DNA from 4 places in the Mesorhizobium sp. P2_B5 genome. Region 1 is predicted to be linked to each of the others. Evidence: predicted binding sites of a transcription regulator. Region 1 holds the regulator's gene; each other region holds the start of a gene.
What was found. Region 1 encodes PhoB, which activates phosphate uptake and scavenging genes when phosphate is short. Its sites were predicted from a motif close to TGTCATNNANCTGTCAT; they were not measured.
Positions count from the first base shown of each region.

Region 2: the regulator PhoB is predicted to act here: its motif matches at 1,867-1,883, upstream of AC1D1N_RS08795 (esterase-like activity of phytase family protein).
Region 3: the regulator PhoB is predicted to act here: its motif matches at 1,581-1,597, upstream of phnC (phosphonate ABC transporter ATP-binding protein).
Region 4: the regulator PhoB is predicted to act here: its motif matches at 2,053-2,069, upstream of phnF (phosphonate metabolism transcriptional regulator PhnF).

Region 1 covers NZ_JBFUDJ010000001.1:99,515-103,722, forward strand. Annotated here, with positions in the region: gene AC1D1N_RS00495 (ROK family protein) at 78-1,313, shown strand; gene phoB (phosphate regulon transcriptional regulator PhoB) at 1,338-2,027, opposite strand; gene phoU (phosphate signaling complex protein PhoU) at 2,044-2,748, opposite strand; gene pstB (phosphate ABC transporter ATP-binding protein PstB) at 2,790-3,614, opposite strand; gene pstA (phosphate ABC transporter permease PstA) at 3,632-4,208, opposite strand, start outside.
Region 2 covers NZ_JBFUDJ010000002.1:466,493-470,700, forward strand. Annotated here, with positions in the region: gene AC1D1N_RS08780 (LacI family DNA-binding transcriptional regulator) at 1-643, shown strand, start outside; gene AC1D1N_RS08785 (ferritin family protein) at 672-986, opposite strand; gene AC1D1N_RS08790 (bestrophin-like domain) at 1,059-1,814, opposite strand; gene AC1D1N_RS08795 (esterase-like activity of phytase family protein) at 1,985-3,466, shown strand; gene AC1D1N_RS08800 (L,D-transpeptidase) at 3,544-4,208, opposite strand, start outside.
Region 3 covers NZ_JBFUDJ010000016.1:87,686-91,893, forward strand. Annotated here, with positions in the region: gene phnL (phosphonate C-P lyase system protein PhnL) at 1-120, shown strand, start outside; gene AC1D1N_RS30420 (DapH/DapD/GlmU-related protein) at 117-734, shown strand; gene AC1D1N_RS30425 (DUF1868 domain-containing protein) at 823-1,533, shown strand; gene phnC (phosphonate ABC transporter ATP-binding protein) at 1,669-2,517, shown strand; gene phnD (phosphonate ABC transporter substrate-binding protein) at 2,606-3,514, shown strand; gene phnE (phosphonate ABC transporter, permease protein PhnE) at 3,571-4,208, shown strand, end outside.
Region 4 covers NZ_JBFUDJ010000016.1:80,990-85,197, reverse strand. Annotated here, with positions in the region: gene AC1D1N_RS30400 (carbon-phosphorus lyase complex subunit) at 1-896, opposite strand, end outside; gene phnH (phosphonate C-P lyase system protein PhnH) at 899-1,510, opposite strand; gene phnG (phosphonate C-P lyase system protein PhnG) at 1,510-1,971, opposite strand; gene phnF (phosphonate metabolism transcriptional regulator PhnF) at 2,090-2,839, shown strand; gene AC1D1N_RS30380 (zinc-binding alcohol dehydrogenase family protein) at 2,855-3,871, opposite strand; gene AC1D1N_RS30375 (ABC transporter permease) at 3,939-4,208, opposite strand, start outside.

The sequences.
Region 1 (4,208 bases):
TGCCAATATTTGGCTGGTACCACCAAATGCCTCCACTATCATGAGGCGCGAGGAGGTCCGGGAGGAAAACAAAAACGATGTCGGTTGGAATCCGCCACGATGATCTGCGCCGTCGCAACCGCGCGATGGTGATTTCGGCCGTGCGCCGGGCCGGCCAGCCGTCGCGGACCGAGATTGCGGCGACCACCGGCCTCAGCCACTCGACCATATCGGCGATCTCCTCGGATTTGATTGCCGAAGGCATCCTGGCCGAGAGCAAACCCGGCGAGACGGGTGCGCTGAAGCGCGGCCGGCCGCAGGTTGGCCTTGCGCTCAACCCCGAAGCCGCCGCGGTGATGACCGTGGTGCTGTCGCTGAACTTCCTCTCCGTCACCGTCATCGACTATGCCGGCCATGTGATCGCCGAGGAGCAGCGTCGGCTGGACACGCTGACCATGCCGCGCGACGAGCTGATCGGCGAATGCGTAGCGATTGTCCGGCGCCGGATCGAGGACCCCGACCTCGATGTCCAGAGCGTCGCCCGTATTGCCATGGGCATCCAGGGCATCACCGATTCGCAGGCCCGCGCCATGCTGTGGTCGCCGATCACGCCGCTGACCGACATTGCCTTCGCCGACATACTGGAAGCGGAGTTCGGCATTCCGGCCACCATGGAAAACGACTGCAACATGATGGCGGTGGCGCTGCAATGGCGCCAGCCTGAGCGCTACCGCGACAATTTCATCGCTATCCTGCTCTCGCATGGCATCGGCATGGGGCTGGTGCTGAAGGGCGAATTGTTCACCGGCACCCATTCGTCGGGCGGCGAGTTCGGCCACATGATCCATCGGCCCGGCGGCGCGCTGTGCCGTTGCGGGCGGCGCGGCTGCGTGGAGGCCTATGCCGGCAACTACGCCATCTGGCGCAGCGCCAAAATGATGAGCGAGGATGCCGAACCGGTCGATGTCGGCGACGCCGACATGCGGGCGCTCGCCGCACGTGCCCGCGAGACCGATGGCCCCGAGCGCGAAGCCTACCGCAAGGCCGGCGAGGCGCTCGGCTTCGGCCTCGGCAGCCTGTTCGCGCTGATCGATCCAGCACCTGTCGCCATGGTCGGAGTCAGCGCCGCCGCGTTCGATCTGATCGAACCGGCATTGCGCGAGGCGATTGCTCAGACCGCCGGCGGCCAGCACTCGAAATCGATCTCCTTCGACACCGAGCCCAACGAACTGCCGCTGATCCGCGAAGGCTGCGCCATGCGCGCGCTCGGCTTCGTCGACCAGGAGATTTTCGCACCGGGGATTCAGGCGAAAGCGGGCAAGCATGTCGCCTGAGGGGCCGGCAACAGCGCGGCGCGCCTAATCTTCCCGGATGGCGTAGCCGGCGCCGCGGATGGTGCGGATGACGTCGGGCATGCGGCCATTATTGACCGCCTTGCGCAGTCGACCGACATGCACGTCGACCGTGCGCTCGTCGATATAGATCGTCTCGCCCCAGACATTGTCGAGCAGCTGGCTGCGCGAGAACACGCGGCCGGGATGGCGCATCATGAATTCGAGCAGGCGGAACTCGGTCGGTCCGAGCCTGATTTCGCTCTTCTTGCGGTAGACGCGGTGCGATTCACGGTCGAGCACGATGTCGCCGACCTTGAGCACGCTGGACAGCACTTCCGGCTTGGCGCGGCGCAGCAACGCTTTCACGCGCGCCATGAATTCCGGTGTCGAGAACGGCTTGACCAGATAGTCGTCGGCGCCGGTGGACAGGCCACGCACGCGGTCGCTCTCCTCGCCACGCGCGGTCAGCATGATGATCGGCAGCCGTTCGGTCTCGGGCCGCATGCGCAGCCGGCGGCAGAGCTCGATGCCGGACACAGCCGGCACCATCCAGTCGAGCACCAGAAGGTCGGGCACATTTTCCTGCAACCGGATTTCGGCCTCATCGCCGCGCGTCACCACCTCGACCTGGTAGCCTTCGGATTCGAGGTTGTAGCGGAGAAGAACGCCCAGCGGCTCCTCGTCCTCCACGACCATGATGCGTGGCGCGATCATCAGCAGTTCACCCTTGTCAGGCCGAAGTGGCCATCGCCGTCTCGTCCTGCTTCGGGCGATTGGCGGGCAATTGCTGGCCGGTCAGCACATAATACGCATTTTCAGCGATGTTGGTGACATGATCGCCGATGCGCTCCAGATTCTTGGCGCAGAACAGGAGATGCGTGCAGGCGGTGATGTTGCGCGGGTCTTCCATCATGTAGGTCAAGAGTTCACGAAACACCGACGTGTATTTGACGTCGATACGTTCGTCCTCATTCCTGAGTTTCGCCAGGGCTGCGGCATCCGCGGCGGCATATTCCTCGACCACCCCTTGCACCTGGATCAGCACCAGCTGCGCCATCGCATCGATGGAATGCGAGAGGTCGCGCGGCGTGACGCTGAGGCCCACGGTGCCAACGCGCTTGGCGATGTTCTTGGCGAGATCGCCGATGCGCTCGAGGTCGCCGGCCATGCGGATCGAGCCGACCACGGCACGCAGATCGTTGGCCATCGGCTGGCGCTTGGCGATGAGCGTGATGGCACGATCGTCGAGTTCCCGCTGGCGCGCGTCCATGATGGCGTCGTCGGACACGACGCGCTGCGCCAGCGCATTGTCGGAATTGAGCAGCGCTTTTGTCGAGCCGCTGACCATCGACCCGGCCAGATCGCCCATGTCGCGGATCAGCTTGCTGATCTGGCCCAACTCTTCATCGAAGGAGGCGACGGTATGTTCACCCATGATCGTGGTCCTCGTGCCTGAAAATTCAACCGCTGGACGGCTCAGCCGAAGCGGCCGGTAATGTAGTCCTGGGTGCGCTTGTCGTCGGGATTGGTGAACATCTTGTCGGTGGCGCCCTCCTCGACCAGGTAGCCGAGGTGGAACATCGCCGTGCGCTGCGACACGCGCGCCGCCTGCTGCATCGAGTGGGTGACGATGACGATCGTGTAATTCTGGCGCAGCTCGTCGATCAGCTCCTCGACGCGTGCGGTGGCAATCGGGTCGAGCGCCGAGCAGGGTTCGTCCATCAGGATTACTTCCGGCGACACCGCAATGGCGCGCGCGATGCACAGGCGCTGCTGCTGGCCGCCGGACAGGCCGGTGCCGGGCTCCTGCAGGCGGTCCTTGACCTCGTTCCAGATCGCCGCCTTCTTCAAGCTCGACTCGACGATCTGGTCCATGTCGGACTTGCGCTTGGCCAGCCCATGGATGCGCGGGCCGTAGGCAACGTTCTCGTAGATCGACTTCGGGAACGGATTGGGCTTCTGGAACACCATGCCGACGCGCGCCCTGAGTTCGACGACGTCGATGTTCTTGTCATAGATGTCGTCCTCGTCGAGCGTGATCTTGCCGGTCACCCGCGCCGAATCGATGGTGTCGTTCATGCGGTTGAGGCAGCGCAGGAAGGTCGACTTGCCGCAGCCGGACGGGCCGATCAGCGCCGTCACCTGGTTCTGGCGGACGTCGAGATTGACGTCGAACAGCGCCTGCTTCTCGCCGTAGAACACGCCGACCTTGTCGCCGCGCATCTTGATGACTTCGTTCGACTTGGCGTTCATTTTATCGCCCACTGCGTTTTCAAGAGACTGTTCGGTCATGATGTTCATACCAAATTGCCTTTTTTCTACCAGCGCCGCTCGAACCGGCGCCGAAGCACGATCGCGGTGATGTTCATGGCCATGAGGAAGACGAGCAGGATGATGATGGCGCCGGACATGCGCTCGACAAAAGCGCGTTCGGCCTCGTTTGCCCACATGTAGATCTGCACCGGCAGGGCGGTCGCCGGATCGAAGGGTGTCTTCGGATAGTCGGCGACGAAGGCGACCATGCCGATCAGAAGCAGCGGTGCTGTCTCGCCGAGCGCACGCGCCAGGCCGATAATCGTGCCGGTCAGGATGCCGGGAGCGGCAAGCGGCAGTATGTGCTGGAACACCATCTGCATCTTCGAGGCGCCAAGCCCAAGCGCTGCCGAGCGGATCGACGGCGGCACCGCGGCAAGGGCCGCGCGCGTCGCGATGATGATGGTCGGCAGCGTCATCAATGTCAGCACCAGGCCACCGACAAAGGCGGCCGAGCGCGGCATCCCGAGGAAGTTGATGAACACGGCAAGGCCGAGCAGACCGAAGACGATCGACGGCACCGCCGCAAGATTGTTGATGTTGACTTCGATCAGGTCGGTGAAGCGGTTCTTCTTGGCGAAT
Region 2 (4,208 bases), on a different contig from region 1:
GGCCAATACACGGCGGGAAGACGATCGGATCGACTATCTCAGCAAGGCCGGCTTTCCCTTCGCCACGCTTGGCCGAAGTCAATCCGGCGACGACACCTACCCTTCGCTCGATATCGATTTCGAGAGGGCGGGTGATGAAGCCGTCGGCCGGCTGGTCGCGCGCGGCCACCGCCGCATTGCCGCCATCCGCCCTTCGCTTGATCTCAACTTCGGCTACCTGTTCCTCGACGGCTACCGCAAGGCGCTGAAGCGGCACGGCATCGAAGTCGACCCCGGCCTGATCGCCGACGGCTTCATCAACGAGGCCGGAGGCTACCAGGTGACGCCGCGCGTGATGCTCTCCAAGGACCGGCCCACAGCCATCATCTTCAACAATGACGCAATGGCGCTCGGCGGCTGCAAGGCACTGGCCGAGATGGGCATCAGGCCCGGCCACGACATCGCGGTGATCGTCATCGTCGACACGCCGCTTTGCCGCTACTTTTCGCCGGCGCTGACCGCCTTCCGTCCGTCGCTGGAGCCCATGGGCCGGCGGCTGGCCGAAATGCTGCTGGCCTCGCTCCCCGCCTTCGCCGGCCCCGAAGGCACACGCATCATCCGCGAAGTCTGGCCGCTGGAACTGATCGCACGCGACAGCGATTGATCCGCCGCGGGATGTAGGTCGGTCGGCCTCAATCCACCTTCTTCTCGCCCTTCTCGCCGGCCTTGACGATGTCGCCCGTGGTGAACAGGATTTCCTTCAGCTCCGCCCGCCAGTCTTTCTTCTGGCGCAGCAGGAATTCGAGATCCATGCCGAAATGCTTGAACTCCTCGCCTTGCGCGTTTTTCATGATCGCCTTGGCCTGCGGGTCCTTTTCCACCGACATGCGCTGTTCGTACCAGCCGATCGCCTCCGCCTCCTCAATCAGCGAAGTGATCATGCGGGCGAAGGTCCGCACCTTCTGCGTCAATTCTTCCGGCGGCTCGTGATACTGATCGAAACCCATGTCGCCCTCCCGAAAATGGACCGGCAAATCCAGCCGTATCCAGGAATGCGTTGGAGCGCCGCGGGTTCCGCCTCACTGCTGCAATTCGACCAAAGCCCTCTGCAAAGGCGCCGACGAAATCTGGATCGGGCCGGAGAACGGCACATCCATGTCGAGGATCAGGTAAAGCGCTCCGGCAATCAGCGCTGCCGACACCACGAACGTCTCTATGGTGATGGCATTTCGCGGCGCCCTGAAACCGAAACTGGCGAAGATCAGCACCAGCCAGGCAACGAGCATAACGATCAGCGGCCGCGGGATGGTACCTTCCGATTGCTCGATCAAAGCCCAGCGCAGTTCCACCACCTTCTGCAGATGCTGGTGGGCGTCCTCCAGCAGGGAACCATGCGCTGCGTCAGCAGGCTGCAGAGCGGTCAATCGTGTGCTGATCTCGGTCAACAGACGTTCAGACAGCCGGTTGGCGACGAGGGGTGTTTCGTTGGCTTCTGTCCAGTTGTTGGTCTGTCTTTGCACATAAGCGACCAGCGGCTGACGGACCTCGGCGGTCTCGGGCCCATATTGCCGAAGCGACCGGTCGAGAAGGATCAACTCGGTCGCATATGTGTGCACGTTGCGGTCGATCGACTCGAAAGTGTTCTTGGCCGAGTTGATCATGAGACCAAGCACCAGCGAGGTCATGACGACGAACAGGTTGGCGGCCAGCCGTACCACATTGTTGGTGTCGTCCTCGCGGTGATGCGCGGGCAATTTGCCATAGACAGCCATGCTGACCAGCGGCGCCGCCATCAGGCAGAGGAAAACGGCCACCGCGATGAGTGTTTCCTGCATGCAGCCATTTCTGCACGGCAAGCACCGAATGCCAATGGCCGGCAGAACGCCTTGTCACGCAAGTATCATGTTCGCGTCCTAGACCGCTTTGCGGGGGGCGACATCGTCGATGCGACGCGGAGCCCTTTGCAGTCTCGGCCGCTTGAAGGCTTGTCATAAAGAGGATCTCCATGAAAATCTCGCACCGAACCCTGTCGCTCGGCGTCGCGTTGGCGCTGTTTACCGCTTTGACCCCTGCCCTTGCCGACAGCACCGCCACCGTTGGCGGTGTCAGCTTCGTCAACAAGGGCTTGGTCGGCGTCGGTCGCCTCCCGGCCGACCTGAAGGACAAGTTCGGCGAGACCTTCGGCTCCGGCTCCGGCATGTCGATCGACGCCGCAAGCTGGACGCATGACGCCAACGGCTACAAGGGTTCGCTGTGGCTGCTGCCGGACCGTGGCTACAATGTCGTCGGCACCACCGACTACCGGCCGCGCCTCAACACTATTCGTATCGAGCTCACGCCGACCGCGCTGGGCGCCACGCCCGCCGCCGGCCAGGAACAGACCGGCGTCAAGGCGACGCTTGCCGATTCCCTGCTGCTGACCGATGACAAGGGCGCCGACGCCACCGGTCTTGATCCGTCGAATGGCGTGCGCGCGGCAAGCGGCGACCTGCCGATCCTCCCCGAAGCCAACGGCAAGCTGGCGCTCGACAATGAGGCGATCGCCCGCCTGCCCGACGGCACCATGTTCATCTCGGATGAATACGGCCCCAACATCTACCGCTTCTCGGCCGAGGGCCATTTGTTGTCGGCAACGCAGCCGCCGGCGGCCTTGGTACCGATGCGCAAGGGCACGCCGAACTTCGCCTCCGACAATCCAGGCCCCGGCGCGGCCGAGCCAGATCCGAAGGATCCCGAGACCGGCCGCCAGAACAACCAGGGCCTCGAAGGCATGGCGCTGACGCCGGACGGCAAGTCGCTGATCGCGGTGCTGCAGTCGGCGCCGCGCCAGGATGGCGGCGATTCCGGTGCGACGCGCCAGAACACCCGCGCCCTGGTCTATGACGCCTCCGACCCGGCCCATCTCAAGCAGGCGCACGAATATGTCATACCGCTGCCTGTGTTCAAGGACGACAAGGGCAAGACCAAGGTCGCCGCGCAGAGCGAGATCGTGGCGCTGTCCGACAAAACCTTCCTGATGCTGGCGCGCGACAGCGGCAGCGGCCAGGGCGTGAAGGGCGACACCTCGCTGGTGCGCCAGATCTTCGTCGTCGACGTCTCTGGTGCGACCGACATTGCCGGCGGCGCCTTCGATGCCGCCGACAAGCCTGTGGCGCCCAAGGGCGTGCTCGACCCCTCGGTGACGCCGGCCAAGCTGACGCCGTTCATCGACATCAACGACAACAAGGAACTCGGTCGCTTCGGCCTGCATGACGGCAAGCCGAACGACAAGAACAACCTGTCGGAGAAGTGGGAGGCAATGTCGGTGGTCAGCGTGCTCGATCCGGCGCTGCCCGACGACTATTTCCTGTTCGTCGGCAACGACAACGACTTCCTCGCCCAGGACGGCTTCCAGGTCGGCGCGCCCTACAAGGCCGAGGACGGCGCCGATGTCGACACCATGTTCCTGGTCTATCAGGTCACGCTGCCGGGCCTCGCCAAGAAGTAGTCGTATACAACAGACAAAAAGCGGAGGTACCCGGGCGCCTCCGCTTTTTTGTCGGCGATCAGCGAACCGTTGATGTCCTATTTCAGGATCTCCGCATCCCTCGGCACGCCGGCATCGATCGGCTCGGCGGTCCTGTTCGACACGGCGGAGCTCTCCCCAGCGATCGAGAAGTTCGCGCGCACGTGGACCTGGGTTACGCCGTTGACCCGGCTGTAGAGGTCGATGATGTCCTGGTTCATGAAGCGCACGCAGCCCGACGACGCGTTCTTGCCGATGGAATCCCATTCCGGCGTGCCATGCAGCCGGTACATCGTGTCCTTGCCGTCGCGGAAGAGATAGAGCGCGCGGGCGCCGAGCGGGCTCTGCGGTCCCGGCGGCATGCCGTCCTTGTATTTCGCCAGTTCGGGGCGGCGCTGGATCATTTCCGGCGGCGGCGTCCACACCGGCCACTTCTTGCGCGCCTGGACCACGGCGCTGCCGGTCCAGCCGAACCCGGCCTTGCCTAGGCTGACGCCGTAACGGATCGCCTTGCCGCCATCGCGCACCAGATAGAGGAAATGCTCCGACGTATCGACGACGATGGTGCCCGGTTTTTCGCCGGTCGGGTCGGTCACGATCTGGCGCACGAACTTCGGATCGAGCTTGGATATCGGGATCGCCGGCAGTTGATAGCCCTCGTCGACGCGTGCCGCGTACATGCTTTCGGCAGCGCCGAAAGCCGAATCGCTTGGCGGCGGCGGCG
Region 3 (4,208 bases), on a different contig from region 1:
GCCAAGAAGGCGCAGGGCGTCGCTTTGCTCGGCATCTTCCATGACCTGGATGTCCGTGATGCCGTCGCCGATCGCATCATCGACGTTACCTCTTTCGCCGCCGGAATAATCGCCGCATGAGCAGGAAATTGTCGGAGGCGCCATTCGTCCACGAAACGGCGCAGGTCGAAAACTCGACATTGGGCCGCTGGACCGAGATCGCCGACCGCAGCCGGGTGTCCGAGAGCATCCTCGGCGACTATTCCTACATGATGCAGGACTGCGCCGTCTGGTGCGCGACGATCGGCAAGTTTTCCAACATCGCAGCAAGTGTGCGCATCAACGCCACCAACCACCCGACCTGGCGGCCGACACTGCATCACTTCACCTACCGCGCCTCCGACTATTGGGACGACGCTGAGCATGAGAGCGAATTCTTCGCCCAGCGGCGTGCCAAGCGCGTCACCATCGGCCACGACACCTGGCTCGGCCACGGCTCGACCATCCTGCCCGGCGTGACTGTCGGCGACGGCGCCGCGGTCGGCGCCGGCGCTGTCGTGTCGAAGGATGTCGCCCCCTACACCATCGTCGGCGGTGTGCCGGCAAAACCGATCCGCGAACGCTTCGATCGCCGCACCGCCGAACGTTACCAGGCGCTTGCATGGTGGGATTGGGATCATACCAGGCTGCGCGCCGCGCTCGACGATTTTCGCGAGCTAGGGGCTGAGGCTTTCTTGGAAAAATACGGCGGATAGCCGATCACATCATCGTCATAAGACCGGCCCGATTCACATCCCTGACACAGGACTCGGGGCAAGACGCGGTCTTCCCTTGGAGATCGCAATGCCTCAAACCATCAGACCCTCGCTCGCCGGCTTTTTCGAAGGCACCAACCCCAAGCCTCCGGTGCACCTGGGTACACGCTACGACACAGCGGGCAATTTTCTTCTCGAGCCCGGCAATACGGTCGTCAGCCATCTCGTCAACGGGTCGCCTTCCGAAGCTGTTGTCATCGAGGTGCGCGAGCGCATGCGCGCCATGCCGGATGCCGACCGGCTGGCCTTCACGCCCATCTCCAGCCTGCACATGACGCTGTTCCAGGGCATCATCGAATATCGCCGCCGCCTGCCTTACTGGCCGCAGGACGTGCCGCTCGACACCAGCATCGACGCCATGACCAGCCTCTATCTGGAGCGCTTGAAAGGCTTCCGGGGCCGCGGCCCATTCAAGGTCGAGGTGATCGAAGTCGTGCCGACCGGGCTCACCGTTGCCGGCGCGACGGAGGAGGACCGGCGCGTCATGAGCGCATGGCGCGACGCGCTGTCGGTGCCGTTCGGCTACCGCCACCCCGATCACGACGCTTACACCTTCCACATCACCTTTGCCTACCAGATCCAGCGCCTCGCCGATGACAGGGCCGCCGCTTGGCAGGACTTCTTCGACGACAGTCTCGCCGAGTTCGCCCGCAGGGCGCCGGTGATCGAGTTGCAGCCGCCGGCCTTCTGCAACTTCAAGGACATGAAGCATTTCGAGGAGTTGCTGGTGCTGGGCTGACCACCGGCACCTTCTCCGGCGCACGGGTCTGTGGGCGGTAACAAAACTGACATCAATCCGACACCGCAGGTTCATGCGGCTGCGCTAGCGAGGGTTAACAGACCTTCAAACTGCGACCGGACTGAAAGTTACGCCATGTCAGCAACGCTCGAAATCCGCGGCGTGTCCCGCCGATTTGGCAAGAACACCGCCGTCAGCGCCATCGACCTGTCGATCCCGCAGGGCCAGATGGTCGGCATCATCGGTCGTTCCGGCGCCGGCAAGTCCACCCTTCTTCGCATGATCAACCGTCTCATCGACCCCAGCCAGGGGTCGATTTTTTTTGACGGCGCCGAGGTTTCCCAGCTGCGCGGCTCGCCACTCAGGCGCTGGCAGCGCGATTGCGCCATGATCTTCCAGCAGTTCAACCTTGTGCCGCGCCTCGACGTCCTGACCAACGTTCTGCTTGGCCGGCTCAATCACCGTTCGACCGTCTCCAATCTGCTCGGCATGTTTACCCGCGCCGAATGCGCCGAGGCGGTCGCGGCGCTCGAACGCCTCGATATCGCCCGCACCGCACTTCAGCCCGCCGGCACGCTGTCCGGCGGCCAGCAGCAGCGTGTCGCCATTGCCCGCGCCATGATGCAGCAGCCCAAGGTGCTGCTCGCCGACGAGCCGATCGCCTCGCTCGACCCGCTCAACGCCAAGGTGGTGATGGACTCGCTGCAGGACATCAATCTGCGCGAGGGCATCACCGTCGTCACCAACCTGCACACGCTGGACACCGCGCGTGCCTATTGCAACCGCATCATCGGCATGGCCGCCGGCAAGGTCGTCTTCGACGGCGCGCCGGAAGAGCTCAACCGCGAAGCCGTGCGCCAGGTCTACGGCGCCGACAGCAATGGCGCTGAAATCTCTGAGGCCATCACCTCGACCAGCATCGCCTACAAGCAAAAGATCGAAGCATCCGCCAGCCCGCTCGAGCCGGCATTCCCGGGATACTGAGCGGCTGGGATCGTCAGCCCGCGTCAAGGGCATCTGTCAAAATCAAGAACGCTGCCGGCGCGGGGCCGGAACCTACAGGAGAGATAAAATGTTCAGGAAGATGGTTTTCAGCGCCATATCGGTGCTCGCCATGGCGACCAGCGCTGCTCATGCGGCCGACATGAAGGAATTCCGCGTCGGCATCCTCGGCGGCGAGAACGAAACCGACCGTCTGCGCAACTACCAGTGCCTGGCCGACCATCTGAAGACCGAATTCGGCTTCGAAAAAGTGTCGCTGTTCCCGGCCGCCGACTATGACGGCGTCATCCAGGGCCTGCTCGGCGGCACGCTCGACTTCGCCGAACTCGGCGCTTCCGGCTATGCCAGCGTCTACATCAAGGACCCGAAGGCGGTCACCCCGATCCTCACCACCCAGCAGACCGACGGCGCCACCGGCTATTATTCGATCGGCCTGGCGCTGAAGTCCTCGGGCATCACCGACATCAAGTCGGCCAAGGGCAAGAAGCTCGGCTATGCCGATCCGGATTCGACCTCGGGCTACCTGATCCCGCTGACCCAGATCCCGAAGGACACCGGCGCTTCCAACGACGCTTTCTTCGCCTCGACTCAGTTCAATGGCGGCCATGAGAACAACATCCTCGCCGTCCGCGACGGCAAGGTCGACGTTGCCGTTGACGATTCCTCGGGCATCGGCGACTTCAAGAACGGCTACACCTCCGGCACCTTCCACAAGGTAACCGCCAAGGGCGCCGTCGACCCTAACGACTTCGTCGAAGTCTGGCGCTCGGGCCTGATCCCGAACGGCCCGCTGGTCGTGCGCACGGCGCTGGGCGACGACATGACCGCCAAGCTGACTGCGTTCTTCACCGCCCTGCCGACCAAGGACAAGGCCTGCTTCGAAGGCGTCGAAGGCGGCGATTTCACCGGCTACGTACCGGTCAAGCCTGACTTCTACAACGTCATCGTCGAAGCCCGTAAGGCAGCCATCGGCGGCTAACGGCAAAATCAGAAAGGGCGGCGTTTGATGCGCCGCCCTTTTTGCATGTCCCGATCATGACCATGTCAGCGACAGCCCGCTCCGACGCGACTCTGCAGGTAGCCAACGCCTGGCAGCGCCAGATATCGTTGCGACGGCTTTATACGATCCTCGGCATCGGCCTTCTGCTGGCGGCAACGCTGTCGAGCATGTGGTTCGCCGACGAGGCCAATGCCGGCCACTTCTGGGACCGGCTGCCGCATATACTCGACTTCCTGAGCTGGCTGATCCCCAAGGACTGGAACGATGTCTGGCGCGCGGTGTTCGACATCGCCTCGCCGCATGACACCGGCACCCAGGAGTTCAACTTCCCGCTCGGCCGCGTCTATGTCTGGGGCGGCTTCTACATCCCCGAATATTTCGAGCTGATGCTGACCACGCTCAACGTGGCGCTGGTCTCGACCTTTATCGGCTTCATCTTCGCCGTGCCATTTTCCTTCATCGCCGCGCGCAACCTGACGCCGCACCCGGTGCTGCGGCTCGTGGTCAAGCGCTTCATGGAATTGCTGCGCGCCTTTCCGGAGATCGTCATCGCCGGTCTGTTCGCAGCCATCGTCTCGACCGGCCCGATCGCCGCCATCATCGCCATCGGCCTGCATTCGATCGGTGCGCTGGGAAAGCTGTTCTACGAGATCAACGAGAACATCGACATGCG
Region 4 (4,208 bases), on a different contig from region 1:
GTGGCACGCAGTGCCCGGTCGCACAGCGCCATGGCCATCGCCTTGCGCTCGCTCTGGCCGAAGACGAGGCCGTAACCACGGGTGAACTGCGGCGGTGCCTTGGCCGAACCCTTGAACTGGTTGACCATCTGGCATTCGGTGACGCGGACCGAGCCGAGCGGCACGGCGAAGGGCAGTTCCGGCACGTCGAGCTCCAGCTCGACCTCGCCGATGCGGATCTCACCGACAAAGGGATGGTTGCGGGCATAGCCGCGCTGGGTGGAATAGCCGAGCGCCAGCAGGAAACCCTCATCGCCGCGCGACAGCGCCTGCAGACGGATGTCGCGCGCCATCGGGAATTCCAGCGGCTCACGGGTGATGTCGCCGGGAACATGGTCCTGCGGCATCTCGCCGTCCGGCTCGATCAGGCCTTCGCGGGCAAGGATCGCCGAAACGCGCGGCATCGCCTCCGCTTCACCAACGCGCTGCAACGGCTCGGCGACATCGGCGCCGGCGGCAAGCTCGGGGTCGAGCAGCCGGTGGGTGTAGTCAAAGGTCGGCCCAAGCAACTGGCCGCCGGGCAAATCCTTGTAGGTCGCCGACACGCGCCGCTCGACCAGCATCGCGCCGGTGTCGATAGGATTGCTGTAGCCGAAGCGTGGCAGCGTCGTGCGGTAGGCGCGCACCAGGAAGATCGCCTCGATCATGTCGCCGCGCGCTTGGACGATGGCGAGCGCGGCCAGTTCACGGTCGTAAAGCGAGCCTTCGCTCATCACCCGGTCGACGCCGAGCGCCAGCTGCTCGACGATCTGGTCGAGGCGCAGTGCCGGCACCGAACGGTCGCCGCGCCGGCGGTCGGCGAGCAGGCTGTGGGCATTGGCGATAGCGGCTTCACCGCCTTTTACCGCGACATACATTTTTACGCCTCCATCGTCTTGATGCGTGTCGTGCGCGGCAGGCAGGCGACGCCGTCGGGCGCCGCCAGGATGATGTCGACGCCGCGCGGAAACCGGCTGATGTTCTGCTTCCACTGTTCGACGAAGTGCCGCGGCATCTGCGCCGGCGCGATGGTCGCGGTGGTTTCGATGCCGGGACCTTCGAGCAGCAGCGGCGCGCCAGAGACGAGATTGCCGACCTGCAGGATCAGCGTCGTCGACCGATCGGGGTAGTCCTGCGTGCCTTGCGAAAAGCCGTCGAGCGCCGCCATCTCCGCCGGGTTGGCAATCAAGGCGAAATGCGCATCGGCCGGCGTGTTGGCAAGCGGCGCACCCGTGTGGAAGCCGAGCCAGGATTTGACCGCCGCGGACGCCTGCAGAGCAGGGTCGAGCCAGAGCGGCGTGTCGTTGTCGCACAGCGCCAGCGCGATGGCGCCGGCGGTGACCGACAGCGGCGCCGGCGGGCGGGCGAAGACCGGCAGAGGCTGCACGCTGCCAGGCCGTGCCATGGCGTCCATGACGGCGCGGAAGACGGTCTGGGCGTTGAACACCGGGTCGGCGAAACCGCCGTCGATTGCTTGTGTTGCGATGTCCATCAGTCTTCTCCGCGCACCATGGTGAAGAAATCCACTTTCGTTGCTGCCGTCTCGGCCCGGCGCTTCTCGCGTGCCTCGCCTTGGGCGACCCGCAACGGCGCCACCAGCGCTGTCTCGACCGTATGGCGCTGGGCTGGGTCCTGCCAGAGCGCGTCGGCGATCGCCGCCAGCTTCGCCTTCTTCCGGTCGCGGCCGAGCATGTAGCTGTGGCCGACCTGCCCGGAGGGGAGCCGCACGGTGGCGCGGGTGACCGTGGCTTCACCGACATTGAAGGGCGCGCCCCCGCCGCCGATGCGGCCACGCACCGTGACCAGTCCAGTTTCCGGCCCGCGCAGAAGCTCGGCCTCCGAGGTCAGACCGGCCTCGTCCCAGAGCCGGGCTACATCGTCGCCGCTCGCCTGCGCCAGCGTCGCCATGAGGGCTTTGCGCTCGGCCTGGTCGCGGGCTTCCTGTCCTCGCATGCACCAACTCCCTGAATGTGTAAAATTTGTCTAGTGATATAGACAACTATACAAATTATACCTATTATCTAACCCGTGTCCATGACTGGTGGATGACATGGGCGTGATCGGGGCAAAAATGGCCGGGCAACAGATGGCGAGCAGCATTGAACGGCGCAGCGGCGTCTCATTGTGGCGGCAGATCGCCGACCAGATCCTGCATTCGATCGCCGCCGGCGATTTTGCCGAGAATGCCGCGTTGCCGCCAGAGGTGGCGCTGGCCGAACGCTACGGCGTCAACCGCCACACGGTGCGCAGCGCCATATCAACGCTGGTTCAGGAAGGCGTGCTGCGGGCCGAGCAGGGGCGCGGCACCTTCGTCTTGTCGCGCAAGCGGCTGTCCTATCCGATCGGTGCCCGGACGCGGTTTTCGACGGGTCTGCAAGGACAGACTTCGGAACGGCACATCGTGTTGCTTACATCAGCGGTCGAACCGGCCAGCCAGCGCGTCGCCGACGGGCTTGGGCTTGTGAGGGGCACTGAGGTGATCCGGCTGGAGACGCGCGGCGAAGCAGACGGCCGGCCGGTGTCGCGCGCTGCCAGCTGGTACGAGGCCAAGCGCTTCGCAGGCATCGATGCCGTGATGGCGGAGACCGGTTCGATCACCGCCTCGCTTCGGCGTTTCGGCGTGGATGATTATCTCAGGCAATCGACGGTGCTGTCGGCACGCCATGCCGATGCCGCCGACCTTGCCGACCTCAACCTGCAGCCGGGGGCCATCGTGCTGGTCGCCGTCGCCGTCAATGTCACGACGGATGGCCGACCGGTCCAGTTCTCCGAAACGCGGTTTCCGGCGGAGCGGGTGGAGCTGAAACTGTCGGCGCTGTAAGCCCGCCTGCTGGCCCTACCCCACCTCGATCACAGCTTTGATCAGCCCGGATTTCTCATGCGCCCAGCGGGCGAGATCGTACGGCGTGCCGGCCAGCGTCGTGCGATGGGTGACGAGTTTCGCCAGCGGCACGGCGCCGTTGCGGATGGAGGCGGCGACGTGGTCGAAGTCGGCCTTGAGCGCATTGCGGCTGCCGACCAAGGTCATCTCGCGCTTGTGGAATTCGGGGTCGGAAAAGACGATGTCGTCCTTGACGACGCTGACCAGAACCAGCGTGCCGCCATGCGCGACGTGGGCGAAGGCAGATTGCACCGAGGCGGTGTTGCCGGTGGCGTCGAAAACCACGTCGAAGCCTTCGGCGCCGGTTGCATCGCGCACCAGTTCGGCTGCCGCCTTTTGCGAGCCGTCGAGCGTGGCGAAGCCGAGTTCGCCTTTGGCAAAATCCAGCCGCTCCGTGCTCATGTCGAGCAGGCTGACATCGAGCCCTGCAATGCGGGCGAAGATCGCCGTGCCAAGCCCAATCGGCCCTGCGCCGATGACCAGCGTGCGGGCGCCTGGTTCAGCGCGGGCACGGCGCACGGCATGCGCGCCGATCGCGAGAAATTCGACGGCAGCGGCATCGGCCAGCGACAGGCCGTTTGCCGGATAAAGATTCTGTGCCGGCACCAGGATCTGCTCGGCCATGGCGCCGTCGCGATGCACGCCGAGCACTTCGATCCGCACACAGCAATTCGGCTTGCCCTGCCGGCAGGCGATGCATTTGCCGCAAGCGAGGTAGGGGTTGATGATGACGGGCTCGCCGACGGCGAGTTCGACGCCTTCACCGGCCTCGACGATGGTGCCCGACACTTCGTGGCCCATGATGCGGGGGTAGGCAAGGAACGGGTGCTTGCCCTCGAAGATGTGGTAGTCGGTACCGCATATGCCGATATGGCTGACCGCGATCAGCGCCCAGCCGGCAGGTGGTGCGCCTGGTGCGGCGCGGTCTTCCAGGACAAGGTCGCCAGGCGAGCGGCAAACGACGGCTTTCATTCAGCAATTCCAGTGTTCAAAAAAGGCGCCGGTCCGTCGAGCGGACCGGCGAAAAGGTCAGGGAGGACTATTTGCCGCGACGGCGCAGGCCGTCGAAATAGACGATGATGATGATCAGCGCGCCGGTAATGATGCGCTGCCAGAAGGCGTTGACGTTCAAGAGGTTGGCGCCGTTGTTGATGGTGGCGAGGATGAAGGCGCCAAGCAGCGGCCCGTGCACGGAGCCGACGGCGCCGAACAGCGAGGTGCCGCCGATCACCGAGGAGGCGATCGCCTGCAGTTCCCAGCCCTCGGCCTGGGTCGGGTTGCCGATGCCGATGCGTGAGGCCAAAAGCAC